Regions from separate parts of the Agarivorans litoreus genome, predicted to be linked through region 1. Evidence: predicted binding sites of a transcription regulator. Region 1 holds the regulator's gene; each other region holds the start of a gene.

Region 1 (4,993 bases):
CTTGCCAATGCGGGTTAGGTAAAAAACGCGCATCAAACATATAGTCGGCATCGTTAGGTACACCATTTTTAAATCCAAAGGATTCGAAAACCAAGATTAGCTGTTGCTGTTGATCGCCTGTAACACGCGAGCGAATCAAGCCGCTTAGCTCATGTACCGATAAACGGGAAGTATCGATACGCAAATCTGCATTTCTAGAAATGGGGGCTAATAGCTCGGTTTCTGATTCAATCGCTTCAGCTAAGGATAAGTTGCTTTGACTAAGCGGGTGTACCCTGCGTGTCTCGCTGTAACGGCGGATTAGCGCTTCATCTTTCGCATCTAAAAAAATGCTTAACAGATTGATGTCAGGTCCTGCATCGCGTATTAGCTGTCCTACCGGTGATAACTCATCGGGAAGGTTTCGAATATCAATGCTAATTGCTACTTTAGAATAGGTTTTTTTTAAGTTGTCGATAAGTGATTGCCAAAGTACAACCGGCAAGTTATCGACACAGTAGTAGCCGAGATCTTCTAATACTCTTAAGGCGACGGTTTTTCCTGAACCCGAGCGCCCACTAACGATGATCAGTTCCATGATAACCCCTAAGGCTGATTAGCCTATTAGGCTACCATGATGTCGTACAATTCGTCATCACTTTGTGCACAACGAAGTTGTTTACATATTTGCTTATCGTTAAGTTTTTCAGCGACTTGAGCAAGAGTATTAAGATGTTGCTTACATTGATCTTCGGGTACTAGTAATGCAAATACTAAGTCAACCGGCTTGTTATCAATAGCATCGAAAGAAATGGGGGGATCGCAACGCAAGAAAACCGCAGTGGCTTGATGTTGGTTGTCAATACGGCCATGAGGAATTGCAATGCCTTGGCCAATACCAGTACTGCCCATCTTTTCTCGATTTAACAAGCTTTCGAAAATGCATTGGGTAGTAGTATCAAGCTGTTTGGCAGCCAGCTCGCTGACTATTTCTAGGGCGCGCTTTTTTGAAGAGCATTGAACTGCACTTTGAGTGCAGTTCAAGCTAAGTACTTTGTTTAGTTGCATAAGGTTGGTTAACGTTTGTTAAGTTTTTCTTTATGTTTGATGACTTGGCGATCAAGTTTATCAATCAGGCTGTCTATGGCAGCATACATGTCAGAGTGCTCAGAGGTGGCAAATACTTCGCCGCCGTTTAAATGTAATGTAGCTTCAGCAATTTGGTTCAGCTTTTCGACGTTGAGGATGACGTGAACATTATTGATTTGATCGAATCGTCGGGTGAGTTTGGCAAACTTGCTGTGGACATATTCTTTCAAAGATTCAGTTATTTCTACGTGGTGTCCAGTAAGGTTAATTTGCATAGATATCTTCCCCTTTTTAGTGGCCTTAAATAAGGCTCTTTCGTTGGTTAGAAGGTGGAATTGCTAAAGATTCACGATATTTAGCAATTGTACGTCTTGCCACCTTGATCCCCTGATCTGCCAAAATATCAGCAATTTTGCTGTCGCTGAGTGGTTTACTGGTATTTTCGGCAGCTACCAGTTTCTTGATTAATGCACGAATAGCGGTTGATGAACACTCACCTCCACCATCGGTAGCCACATGGCTAGAAAAGAAATACTTAAGCTCGAAGATACCGCGCGGTGTGTGCATGAACTTTTGGGTGGTTACTCGGGAAATAGTGGATTCATGCATTTCTACAGCTTCTGCAACATCGTTCAGTACCATTGGCTTCATGGCTTCTTCGCCATATTCAAAAAACGCCTGTTGATGATGAACAATGCAGTTGGATACTTTTAATAGGGTTTCGTTGCGGCTCTCGATACTTTTAATAAACCACTTGGCTTCTTGTAAGTGGCTACGAATAAACTGGGTATCGTTAGCGTTGGTGGAGGTTTTACTTAAAGATGCATAATGGGAGTTAACCCGTAACTTAGGCATTGCATCTGGGTTGAGTTCTACCACCCAGCGTCCTTGGCGCTTAACAACCGATACATCTGGGATAATATACTGGGCTTGGTTAGGCTCAACTGCGTTACCAGGCCGAGGTTCAAGCGTATGAATCAAACGCATAACTTCGCGTAACTGGTCTTCTTTAAGTTTGGTTTTACGGGCTAATAGACGAAAATCGCGATTAGCTAATACATCAATGTGATTTGAAACTACGTCTTTGGCTTCATTTAGCCAAGGTGTGTCTTCGGCAAAGCGACTTAATTGGATTAGTAAACACTCTTGCAGCGAGCGCGCTGCTATACCAACCGGGTCAAAATGCTGAATGCGCTTAAGCACCGCTTCTACTTCATCCAGCTCTACATCTAAGTCATTGTTATCGCTTGAACGTAAGCCTTCCAGTAGCTGCTCACAGTCTTGAGTGAGGTAGCCCGATTCATCTACCGCATCAATAATGGCTAAAGCAATAGCTTGGTCTACTTCACTAAATGGAGTGAGTTGCATTTGCCACAATAAGTGGTCTTGCAATGAGTCGACAGTTTCGCCCTGAAACACCATGTCGTTGTCGTCGCTGATGGCATTGCCAGATGAGCTGGCCGGAGCAGAACTAGCGCTGTAGATATCGTCCCAAGTAGAGTCAACAGGGAGGTCGTCAGAAACAGTTTCTTGATTAATGGCATCGCCTGCTTCAATTTGACTGTTGTCTATGTCCGCAGTGGATTCGGCCTCGGTAGACTTCTCATTAGTAGATTTAGCGTCGTTTGCGTCACTATCATTGGCATGAGACTCATCCGCCTCAAGCAGAGGGTTACTTTCCAGAGCCTCTTGGATCTCTTGCTGTAAATCCAGTGTTGAAAGCTGGAGTAAGCGAATGGCCTGTTGTAACTGGGGGGTCATGGTTAACTGCTGACCAAGACGCAACTGCAAAGATGCTTTCATTAACTACCGCTGTTCCTTCTTTTTATTGTCTTTTTTAAACTTGCACTTTAACTATAGCTTGAATTGTTCCCCGAGATAAACTCGTTTCACATGTTCGTTTTCGAGAATTTCTTCTGGCTTTCCTGAGGCTATCAATTCACCTTGGCTAACGATATAGGCATGCTCACAAACATCGAGAGTTTCTCGAACATTGTGGTCGGTTATTAGTACACCTAGACCGCGATCACGTAGGTGTTCAATGATCTTTTTAATATCGATAACAGAAATAGGATCTACCCCCGCGAAGGGTTCGTCAAGCAAAATAAACTTAGGTGCGGCGGCTAGTGCTCGAGCAATTTCAACTCTTCGGCGTTCACCACCCGATAAGCTCATGCCTAGGTTTTTGCGAATATGGCCAATGTGAAACTCTTCAAGAAGGTCGTCTAATGCGCCAATTTGTTGCTCTTTATCGAGGTCTTTTCGAGTCTCTAATACGGCAAGAATGTTCTTCTCTACGGATAAGCGGCGAAAGATAGAGGCTTCTTGCGGAAGATAGCCAATGCCTTTGCGTGCACGGGTGTGCATTGCAGTACTGGATATATCGTCATCGTCGATGAGAATTCGGCCTTGGTCACGAGGCACCAAACCCACCACCATGTAAAAAGTGGTTGTTTTGCCAGCGCCGTTTGGGCCAAGTAAACCGACAATTTTGCCGGTCTCTACGTTTAAGCTAACGTTTTTGACAACTTTGCGGCCTTTGTAAGCCTTAGCCAAGTTTTCAGCAATTAGGGTGCTCATTATTGCTGGTCTTCCTTGGGGGTTAGCTCATCAAGCTGTTGAGGCAAGAAAATAGTGGTGACACGGCTATTCTCGTCGCCTTGAGCCACCATTTCTTGTTTATTAATGCTGTATTTGATCATTTTACCCTTTACCAAGCTCTCTTCTTGTTTGAGTTGAGCATTGGTAGTGAGTGTTAGCGTTTGGGTTTTTAAGTCGTAACGCACTTCGTTAGCTTCAGCTTCAATTGGCTTGCCGCTATCAAGTAATTGATAAAACGTTGCGGGTTCGCCTTTAGCGATCATAACTTCGCTGCCTTTTTCTTCGCTACCAATAACGCTTAGTTCTTCGGCGTGCATTTTTATCGAGCCTTGAGTCACCACAACATTATTGTAAAAGGTGACTCGGTTTTCTTTGATATTGACCTGCTGGCGGTCAGCATCAACAATAATTTGTTTGTTAAAGTCGTCTTCTAGTGCTTGTGAACCCCAAGAAAACATAAACAAGCTAGCTGCAAGTGCTAACTTACTCTTGTGGGTTGTGGTAAACCGCTTCGATATCATCTAATAAAGTCACTATTTCGTTGGCTAAATCACCGTCCATGCCAACGCCATACAGTTCGTATGAAGGGCCATATACGGTAACAGGTTGATCGCTGCTCATGGTTTCTGTTTGCAGGTCGATCTCCAATCTTTCGGTAATCAAATCGCGAACATACTCACCACGACTCAAATTTTTAATTACTACATTGTCATTTAAAATGACGTTTTGCTGCTGCTGTACTGTAGCGTGATCGGCCACAATTTGCCATACAGGTTGGTTAGGAGCTGGGTACACTAGTATTTTGGGTTGAGCAAAAGTAGTGTGCTTAAGTTGTTCAAAAAACGCCATTTCTTCTGCATAGATTCGGTAGCGTGGGCTGCCGTTTTCGCCAAAGCTCACACTGTAGAGTTTTTCAGCAACAAAGTTTGGTTTGCTGGCCTCGCGTTTAGCGCTTAGCTGCTTGGTCTCTGAAGGGCTAAGCTGCCATAGCACTATGGCTAGTAGAAATAGGCCAGCAAAGAACCAGGTTGGGCGATTCATACACTCATACCTTGAGCATTTTCAAGCTCGCCTTTTGCTTGCAGTAGTAGATCGCAAAGCTCACGAACTGCACCAAAACCGCCACGGGTTTGGGTGATAAAGTTGGCACTTTGTTTACACAAGGGGTGAGCATCTTGGACTGCCACACCTAAACCACAGGCGCGCATAACAGGTGTGTCTACTACATCATCGCCAATGTAAGCGACTTCTTCAGGGGCTAAAGCCAGTTGCTCGAGCATTTGTTGGTAAGCTACTAGCTTGTCTTGTTGGCCCTGGTAGATAC
Region 2 (4,993 bases), 1.7 Mb from region 1:
GTTAGTTAGTGCATGTAAATCCGTGGGGGTGGGTTCTGGTTTCGAGGAGCGCCCAGTTACCCAGGTTAGTGAGCCCGCCAGCAAGGTTCAGTTTAATGATGCCTTAGTATGGCTAGACAGCGCCCAACAGGGAAAGCGAGGTGTACGTTTTTTAAAAGGAGAGTATCCACTTAGTGCTGAAGATGATGAGTATTGGTACTTTCAAGCTCCGTCGGTAATTGAAATGGCAGTGCTCGAGGGGGGAAATGTTGTTGGTGGTAAAAAGATGCCCGGTGGGTTAATGCTTGCTAAAGAGGAGCTAGCCACGGTACCAGCCGGTGCTTATATTGATAATGAGACTGACAGCAAGATATTGGTGCTAAAAATGGGGCGTGACTTCATGGCCTTAAAAGGTGAAAAGTGGCAAAAGCAGTAAAGTTAAGCGCTTGCTTAAAGAGGCGCTAAGGCCTCATTAAGCAAGCTAGTTTCATTACAACAGCGGCACCGACATTAGGGTGTCGTGAGCAGTAATAAACAGGTATTTTTCATCGGCCGACAGAGTACAGTTAGCGGTTAAACGTCCGGTACGTATTTTGGCAAGTACTTCCCCTTTTGGGGAGAACAACCACACTCCACCTGGCCCTGTGGCAAAGATGTTACCGCTAGAATGAACCGCCATTCCATCTGGTAAACCTTGTTCTCCAGCTACACCAAGTAACGCTTTGGCATCGTGAAATATCCGCTTGTTGCTAATACTACCGTCTGGGTTTACATCATAAGCTAACCAGCGTGGATGTTTGTCATCAGACACCGCCACAATTAAAGTTTTTTGGTCAAGCGTTAAGGCAATGCCATTTGGGAAGTTGACGCTGTTGTCTAGTAACTCAAGCTCGCCATCTTGGCTTAGACGATAAATCCCTTGAAAGTCTAATTCTTTGCGCGAGTCATTCATGCCTGAATTTAGTCCATAAGGAGGATCGGTAAAGTATAAGCTGCCATCGTTGTGGTAAACCGCATCATTTGGGCTGTTTAAGCGCTTGCCTTGGTACTCGCCAGCCAGCGTAACAAATTTACTTTGAGGTTCGTTTAAGGGGGCATCCATGAGTGCTACACGGCGGTCACCTTGTTGAAGTAGCACCAGCTGTCCCTGTGGGTTTAATAACAAACCATTAGAGCCTTGTCCGTAGTCTCCTTCCTGTAGGCCTGTTGCACCAGAGTTTTTTAGATAAAGCTCGGTACCTTTATTAGGTTGATACTTTACGATGGTGTTATTGGGGATGTCGGAAAATAGCAAAAAACCATGTTGTTCAATCCATACTGGCCCTTCTGTCCAGCGATAGCCCTTTCCACGAATACTAATCTTGGCGTCTGCCGCAATAAATTGTTTTGCTTGTGGGTTAATCAACTCGATTGAGCCGGTTGTTTCCGCGGCATCGGCGATGGAGAGTTGATCAGAGGTAGTTGAACAAGCGCTAGCAAGCAAGCTAGCGGCTAAAACAAAGGCAGTTCTCATTTAGTATTCCTTTATATGATGAGCAATAAATACTTCTGGTTAACTAATTTGTTAAATTGGTTTTCCATTTTGTTGCTGTGATTCAAAGAATACAAGTTATTAACCTAAGTGTTTCTGCTTAAGTCTCGTTTTTGCTGCGCTTTTTTACTAAATCTCGCAAGATTACCTTGATAATTGGTTATCCAGTTGGGGAGAGGAATAGGCGTTCAATGATCTTCTAAGCTTAAACTGTTCGCTTTGAGCGTCGCTGGCTCAGTAAAAGCAATACCAGTCCTAAGCTAATTAGCCACCAAGTCTTCGGCTCCGGCACTGTTACAGGTGCTAATGAGCGGCCGGTTAGTGCTTCGCGTTGAATACTAACCGTGTGGTTATCTGTCTCGAAGTTGCGACCAAAAAAGCGGATAGCGGTAATTTTGTCAGCATTGCTTTCGGCGAATAGATTAACGTAACCATAGGGTTCACGTTTGTTGCCTTTAACGCTAGTAGGGCTACCGTAATGGTCAGGTTCTAGCACAGCAGCATCAAGAATTTGGTTGGTTTTAAAGGACAACTGCTCAGATTGGGTGGTAATACTCAGTTGATTGCCATTGTCTCCAGCACTCCACCAAAAGCCAAAGTAGCCTACAGGCTGATCAAAAATGAGCTGAACGGCACTGTTATTTGGAATAAATAAGTATTTACCCTCGCCATGTGCACCACCATAAACGCCAAAATCAGCCACCTTGGCTTGGCCTTTATCTATCGAGTATTCACCAAAGGCATTTTGGTAGCCATTACTGAGTTGGGATGAAGTTAAATTGTCGAAGTTTTCTGTATAGCTAGGTCCACTAATTTGTGAAGTTTGGATGCCAGGAGCCTCGATGGTGTAAATAATGCCAGCATGGCTTGAGAAGCTAATACAAGCAGTGATGACTAAAGCATGCGATATAGATTTCATATAAACCTCGACAACTAAATTTAAGCACTGTTTAGTGCGTAGTTAAGGTGTTATATCCAGTTTCGTGCCAATGTTTATAGTGCCTTTTATTACAAAGGTTTAGTGCCAAAAATTGCTTGCTTCTAGCTTTATGGAGCGAGCTGCACTTAGCTGTTTGCAAATTGCAAAAGCCGGCTGAATACAGCCGACTATTGGTTTATTGGATGGCTTTTAAAGAGAGGGTTAGAGAAAACTTGGCCACTACTTCGTCGCCGCTAATAGAGGGGCAGGTAGCATTAATCGTTACGGCTTGGTTTACTCGCTCACCGCTTTGCATGGTTTGCTCGAGCATTTGGTCAATGAGCTTACCGTCGGTACAACTAAAGATAACGTCTGCTTCCGGGCGCTTTAAAAACTGCCCTTCAACCGCCTTAAACGCTAGCGATACTTTTTTGCCATATTGTTCGGCTTTAGCTATCGCTAAGAAGCCTCCGGCTACGTCTGCGCCAACCGCTAAGGTTCCAAAGTACATACTGTTAAGGTGGTTTTTGGTTCGGCGTTTAAGGGGGATCTTTACAATAACCTTCTGTTCATCCATCTCAAGGATCTTAGGACGGCAGTACCAAATCAAGGGTACTTTGAACATACCAAACAAACTCAACATCAAGTTGGCTTTACGAACACTGGGAAGCATAACTTTTCCTTGTTTAAGAGGTCTTACCAGTAGAGCTTGTTGTTAACAAAAAGTCAACATTTGTTGCTTGGCGGATTAAAAATCTGACCAACCTGCACCTACAATAAAGTGCAGGGTGGTATCTTCTGGGCCTCTGGCAATATCTATCCCGGTGCGCAAATTAAAGCGCCTAGCCATTAAATAACGAAAACCTAGGCCTTTAGCATAGCGGTTAGGCGTGTCACCTAGGTTTTGCTCTGAACTAAATGCTTGCCCAACATCGCCAAATACAACCGCAGACCAGCGTGCATCAAAGTCGTAGCGCAGTTCACCTTGTAAAGTCGCCATGCGCTCGCCTTGGTCACGCAAGCCGGTATGCCGCGCATATCAATAAAGGGCAGGGCATAATAAGGTGTATCGCCATGGGCGCTGGAGGCCGATAAACGCATAGAGCCTTGGAAGCTATTGCCTAGATAACTAAAGCCAGAAAACTCACCAGAGGCGATTGAGTAATCATTGTCACCGCCAAAGTAGTCAGCGTGTTTAGCATAACTAATATTGCCATATATACCTTGGTTAGGGCTAAACGAGTTATCTCGAGTATCGTAGTTAAGCAGCAGGCTTACTCCGCCATCCTTCATGCTTAGCTGAGGCTTTGAGTAATCGGGCAGGTTGCCAATAGAAAACTCACTGTCACTATTTAAAAAGGTGTATTTGGCTCCAGCAAACCACGGGCTATCGCCCAAGCGAAAACGGATTTGTTGCAGTAAGTAACTGCCTTTTAAGTTTACTCTAATGGGAATATCGCCTTTTGCCTCTTCGCTGGGCAGGCGAAAACTATCAATATTGGCATCTACACCCGCAATTGCACCGATGTAGCGAATACTGTCTTGCTTCCAGATTCCCATGTGAAACGCCCCCGCGCCTCGAGTGCCGTTTTCTGTCGCTAGCCCTAATAAACCCGACACACTAGGCGTAAGTTTTAGCGGGGCGTTGGGGTCGTCTGGCTGTTCATTTTGCCGTTCTTCATTTTCATGAAAAAACGCCAATACTAAACCACCGCCGTAACCCACCGCGGGGTCGGTAATAATGATGGGAACCGGCAAAAAACCTACCGCGTTATCTACTAGCCATTGGCTTGCATCCATACGGCCGTCGCTAGGTCCACAAACTGTTCAAAAAAATCAGCTTGGCTATGTCCAGAAGAAAGAATTAGCGGTAAAGCTAGGGCTAAAGAAGAAAGGCGCATATTTCATTCCTTGAAATAGTGGGCACTATAATATCAAACACTTAGTTAGAGTTTAGCCAGTCGCTACTTAAAGCGATAGCTTGTTGCGGTATTTAGTATGGGGAGCTAGAACGAAAAAAGCCTGCATAAATGCAGGCTTTTTAAAGGTGGTGCCCGGAGGCGGAATCGAACCACCGACACGAGGATTTTCAATCCTCTGCTCTACCGACTGAGCTATCCGGGCGACGGGCGCTATTAAACGAATTTTGCCGGTTTAAGTCAACCGAAATCAGTAAAAAAAATGAAATAATTGAGCTTCGATTAAATGGCGCACAATAACTGGCAAAAGAATAAACAAAAAGGTGGCCTAAGCCACCTTTAGATAGTTTGGATACTTAAGTGATGGGTTTCACTGTTCTCTGTACTGGCAAAGGGTAAATGCCGATTAGAGTGGGGCTAGTTAACGTGGTGAGCAAACTATTGGCTAGCAAATGGGTATATTTGTTGCCGTTCCCGAGTATTTTTCACTGTAATAAGTATATTTAATATAAAAGGGTGAGTGTTTGTCTATATTGCGTAATTTTAGATTTTGATAGCAATGATTGTTGTAGTTGGGTTGTATTTAGGGTGAAATAAACCAAAGTTGAAATAATGCTTAAATTTGGAGGTAAGTAATGCGCCTTG
Region 3 (4,993 bases), 1.4 Mb from region 1:
CAAATCCTAGCGCAATGCTTTAGGGTGTTAGAGCAAATGCCAATGGCTATGTCGGTGAGTGATTTAGATGCAAACTTTATGTTTGTGAATAAGCGGTTTGCCGAAATAACAGGATACGAGCAAAAGGATTTGATAGGGCAGAACCATTCTGTACTTAGTTATAAAACAACGCCGGCCGAGGTCTACCAGGGGCTATGGGGCTGCATTAGTAGCGGAGGAAGTTGGCAGGGGCGTTTAGTTAATAAAAAGAAAAATGGCCAACGCTATCTTGCAGAGTTATCGATAACTGGTTTACGTAATCAGCAGGGAATTATCACCCACTATATGAGTGTTCACCAAGATATTAGTGAACGCCATCAGCAACAAACCATAGCTGCCAATCAAAAATTAATGGTTGAAGCGGTGCTCAATACAGCGCCAGTTGCCATCGCCTTACTCGACCAAAGTCAACAAGTAGTGCTTGATAACCTTTCTTACAAAACCTTACGCAGTGATTTTAGCGACGAACCGGTAACGATTGCTTTAAATCAATTAAGAGAAACACAACAGGTAGAGAACTCTTTTACTGAAGGTCAGACTTTTAATGTTGAAGTCGGTAAAGGCAAGCGTAAACGCTGGTTTAGCTGCTGCCTGTCTACGGTAAAAATTAATGGTTCTGAGGTTGATGATTATTTTGTCCCCAAAGTTAGCCGCTATTTGGTTATTACTTTAAGTGAAGTAACCAAAGAACGACGCCGCCAAGCCCAGCAGCAGTTATCGGAGTTACGACGTTCCACCGAAGAGTCTGAAGCCTTACACAGTATGCAAGAGGCACTGCATGCGGCTATTCACCAGATCCAAGGGCCGATCAACATGATTGATTCAGCCTTACAAATGTTTTGTGGCGTATCAAATAGCTGTGCTAGAACAGCGGCAATGCAAGCAGGCTTAGAAGCAGGCCACGCCGCAATAGCTCAACTAGAAAGCGCCTTGCCCCGTAAACCCTACGAGGCAAGCCAGTCGGTAAACATTAATCAATTGGTGCATGAAGTGACCGAGTTATCTAGTGACCGTTTGCTAAATCGCAGTATTACTATGCAGCTAAGTTTAAACGGCACCTTGCCTTCGTTAACCGGCCAGCCCTCTCGCATTCGGGTGGCGTTAAAACAACTTATTGATAATGCGATTGAAGCTATCGACTACGGCAAGAAAACCCGACGTGAAATTGTTTGTAGCACTCAACTAGTGGATGAGGAAATAGAAATTACTGTCGAAGACAGTGGACCAGGCATTAAGAAGGAGTTGCAGCTAAAAGTGTTTGAACCCTTTTACAGTACTAAACCAACCAACAATAGCGGTTGCCGCGGGGTGGGTTTGAGTATTGTACAACAAGTGGTTAGCGAACACAGCGGCACCGTTCAGTATTTATCAACATCATTAGGCGGCTGTAAAGCACGCATCGTTCTTCCTCTTCGTAGCCGCAAGCGAGGTGAATAATGGACTATTCAACAAAACGCGAATCACATATAGCCGAACAACACTTAGCAGCCCTGTACGAGGTTAGCAGCGTATTAACCAATAGTTTGGACTACAAACAAAGCGTAACCAAAGTGCTGCAGGTTTTACACGACAAAGCCATGTTACAGCATGCGATGTTAGCGCTAATCGCCGAGAACGAGCAAATGCTTAGCGTAGATACCGTGCATACGCCTAACCATGCCAACGACAGCGTTGCCAAAAATATTCGTTATCGACCTGGCGAGGGTATCGTTGGCACGGTGCTCACACAGAAACAGCCTATCGTTTTAAGCAAAGTGTCCAACGATTTACGCTTTGCCGATAAACTTGATTTGTATGCATTAGATCTACCGTTCATTGCGGTACCGATTAAGAAATCCAATGAAGTATTAGGCGTATTAGCGGCTCAACCACAAATAGATGCTCCAGAAAAACTGGCTTTGTTTACCCGGTTTTTGGAGATGACCGCAAATCTAATTGCAAAAAGTGTATTGCTTGCCAAAGACGTCGCTGTGCAAACTGATCAATTGGAGGCTGAACGCGACAGGTTAAGACGCAAAGTAAGAAGCAACTACAGTATGGACAACATCGTTGGCCATTCTCGGGTAATGCGCAGAGTGTTTGAGCAAATTCGCTTGGTGTCCAAATGGGATAGTACAGTACTTATACGCGGTGAATCGGGTACCGGTAAAGAACTTATTGCCAATGCTATTCACTACAATTCGCCACGAGCTACTGGGCCTTTTATCAAACTTAACTGCGCAGCGTTACCCGACAACTTATTGGAGTCGGAGTTGTTTGGTCATGAAAAGGGCGCGTTCACCGGAGCGGTAAAACAGCGAAAAGGCCGTTTTGAAATGGCCGACGGTGGTACCTTGTTTTTAGATGAAATCGGTGAAATTTCTTCAGCCTTTCAAGCCAAGTTATTGCGTGTATTACAAGAAGGGGAATTTGAACGGGTAGGCAGCACCCAAACTATTAACGTAGATGTGCGTATTTTGGCGGCAACCAATCGAAACCTAGAAGATGAGGTTAAGCAAGATCGTTTTCGCGAAGATTTGTATTACCGACTTAATGTTATGCCTATGTTCCCGCCACCGTTGCGTGACAGAATTGAAGATTTACCCGATTTAGCAGAGTTTTTGATTGAGAAGCTGGCTAAACAACAACGACGTAAGCTACAACTTACCGATGGCGCCATTCGTATGATGATGGCTTATGACTGGCCCGGTAATGTTCGTCAGTTGGAGAACCTGCTCGAACGCGCATCGGTGATGAGTGAGAGTGGTGTTATCGATCAAGATCTAATCGTTATCGATGGCTTAGATGGACCGAAAATAAGCCCACGGCCAAGCATCGAAAAAGTAAATTTGGATAGCCAAGAAATGGACGAGAGAGAGCGGGTTATTGCGGCTTTAGAGCAAGCTGGATGGGTGCAAGCTAAAGCAGCACGTTTACTCAATATGACCCCAAGGCAAATAGCTTATCGTATTCAAGTAATGAATATTAACGTTAGACAGCTTTAATGGAACAGCTGGCATAACGATGTAACGGACCTATGCCAGTTAATGCAACAGCGGCTTAGCTATACAAATCAACAACAGCGTAAGCAAGCCGCTTTAGCATTGCATTATTTGCCTTCACCTTTGTTACCCCAAGCCAAGCTTCTGTTGGTTGTTTGGGGGACTTTGCTAAGCAATCAAATGCAGGCCACTTTGTTTGCACTTTTCAAATCCAGAAATCCTATTACAGCATCGACAATGGGCGACTTAAAGGTCCTTTTACCTTCTCGCCATTACTGCAATCAGCATCTCGGAGTAACCGGGTTATTGTATATAAATTGCTGTAAAAACCATCAGCAAAGGCCAACAGACCCTAACTACCACATTAGTTATAAAGAGATGGCAAAGTTTATCTGCGATTAACGCCGCCACTCTGTCGTGTTTACAACAAATACGACATACAAGCTTACTTTTAAGGTGGTTGTTCGTTTTAAGTAACTGTATTTAATGAAAAAGATACTTGGAACAGCACTTGCAAAACTACCTATATAGTAGTGTACAAGGAAGCTTTTCATGACAATACAACCACTTAAGCAAGCCAATGGAGAGAATCCGTTAAGCGCACAAGCCAGTAAACAAGCTGCTTTAGTAGCAAAACATCCGTGCTTTTCAAAAGAAGGCCATCAGTACGCGCGAATACATTTACCTGTAGCGCCTGCTTGCAATATTCAATGTAATTACTGCAATCGAAAATTTGATTGCAGTAATGAAACACGACCCGGAGTCGTCTCTAAGCTGCTTTCTCCAGCAGCAGCAGTAAAGCGTTTTGTAAAAGTGAAGCAGCACGTTCCAGAAACCCAAGTTGTCGGTATTGCAGGGCCGGGAGATCCTTTGGCTAATCCTAAGGCTACTTTGGCGAGTTTAAAGGCTATAGAAAAAGTAGATTCTGATGTTCATCTGTGTGTTTCTACTAATGGTTTGGCCTTAGCGGATCAACTTGAGTCGCTGATCGAAGCAGGTGTTAGGCATTTAACCATTACCATTAACTGCATTGATGCCGATATTGGCCAGCGTATATACCCTTGGGTGTATTTTAACCAACGTCGCTTAAGAGGTAGAGAAGCAGCGCAAACCTTAATTGATCGCCAATTACTGGGTTTAGAAGCGGCTATCAAGGCGGGGATGCTGGTAAAAGTTAATACAGTACTGATCCCAGGGATCAACGATTTTCATATTGAATCGCTGGCTAAAGAATTAGGTAGATATGGTGCCTTTATTCACAACATTATGCCGCTAATTTCTGATCCAGCTCATGGGACTTATTTCGGTCTAATGGGTCAGCGAGAACCCACCAAGCAAGAGTTAAACCTTGCTAGGGAGCAAGCTGGTCAGAGTATGCAACAAATGACCCATTGCCAGCAATGCCGTGCTGACGCTGTAGGTAAGTTAGGCCAAGACATAGATTTAAGTGCGCTTGAGAATAGTGAGGCAGCACAGGTAGCAAGGCCGATACAGGTTGCCGTCGCCAGTAGTAGTTTACAATTGATTGATCAGCATTTTGGCCATGCCACGCAGTTTTCTATGTATCGAGTAACTGCAGACGAGATTACTCAGTTAGATGACTTTGTTTGGCAGCAGTATTGTCAAGGCAGTGAGCAGTGCGATGACTCCGCAGTTAAAGATTTAAGCCAACTAAAACACGTCGACACGATTTTGTGTAGTCGAATTGGCCATGCTCCGCAGCAGGAATTGTCTGCAATGAACGTAAAAGCAAACACCGATTATGCCTTGCGGGATATTCAGGGCGCTCTTGAAGATCTTCAACAGCAGTTAGCTGTGCAACAGGCGAATATAAGCAAATCCAGTTGTAGCATGGGAGAGTGTAGCTAATGGCCTTATCAATTACTAAGTCATGTATAGCGTGTTATGCCTGTAAAGAGGTTTGCCCCAGTAAAGCCATTACCAGCGGCGATAAACAATTTGCGGTTATTGCT

Evidence for each region. Region 1 encodes sigma-54, which starts transcription at its own class of promoters, with help from an activator protein. Its sites were predicted from a motif close to GTTGGCACGNNNNTNGNNT; they were not measured.
Region 2: the regulator sigma-54 is predicted to act here: its motif matches at 2,483-2,501, upstream of K5L93_RS05230 (Npun_F0296 family exosortase-dependent surface protein).
Region 3: the regulator sigma-54 is predicted to act here: its motif matches at 3,519-3,537, upstream of nifB (nitrogenase cofactor biosynthesis protein NifB).

Annotation. Positions count from the first base shown of each region.
Region 1 is NZ_BLPI01000001.1:2,832,070-2,837,062, forward strand. Features, by position in the region: gene rapZ (RNase adapter RapZ) at 1-577, opposite strand, end outside; gene ptsN (PTS IIA-like nitrogen regulatory protein PtsN) at 604-1,047, opposite strand; gene hpf (ribosome hibernation promoting factor) at 1,056-1,343, opposite strand; gene K5L93_RS13140 (RNA polymerase factor sigma-54) at 1,369-2,871, opposite strand; gene lptB (LPS export ABC transporter ATP-binding protein) at 2,923-3,648, opposite strand; gene lptA (lipopolysaccharide transport periplasmic protein LptA) at 3,648-4,127, opposite strand; gene lptC (LPS export ABC transporter periplasmic protein LptC) at 4,153-4,710, opposite strand; gene kdsC (3-deoxy-manno-octulosonate-8-phosphatase KdsC) at 4,707-4,993, opposite strand, start outside.
Region 2 is NZ_BLPI01000001.1:1,121,929-1,126,921, reverse strand. Features, by position in the region: gene K5L93_RS05240 (hypothetical protein) at 1-415, shown strand, start outside; gene K5L93_RS05235 (SMP-30/gluconolactonase/LRE family protein) at 470-1,492, opposite strand; gene K5L93_RS05230 (Npun_F0296 family exosortase-dependent surface protein) at 1,716-2,429, opposite strand; gene K5L93_RS05225 (DUF4442 domain-containing protein) at 2,626-3,102, opposite strand; gene K5L93_RS05220 (hypothetical protein) at 3,178-3,429, opposite strand; gene K5L93_RS05215 (BamA/TamA family outer membrane protein) at 3,327-4,229, opposite strand; gene K5L93_RS20160 (hypothetical protein) at 4,208-4,330, opposite strand; tRNA gene K5L93_RS05210 (tRNA-Phe) at 4,478-4,553, opposite strand; gene K5L93_RS05205 (Lrp/AsnC family transcriptional regulator) at 4,984-4,993, shown strand, end outside.
Region 3 is NZ_BLPI01000001.1:4,276,717-4,281,709, forward strand. Features, by position in the region: gene nifL (nitrogen fixation negative regulator NifL) at 1-1,476, shown strand, start outside; gene nifA (nif-specific transcriptional activator NifA) at 1,476-3,023, shown strand; gene nifB (nitrogenase cofactor biosynthesis protein NifB) at 3,573-4,889, shown strand; gene K5L93_RS19725 (4Fe-4S dicluster domain-containing protein) at 4,889-4,993, shown strand, end outside.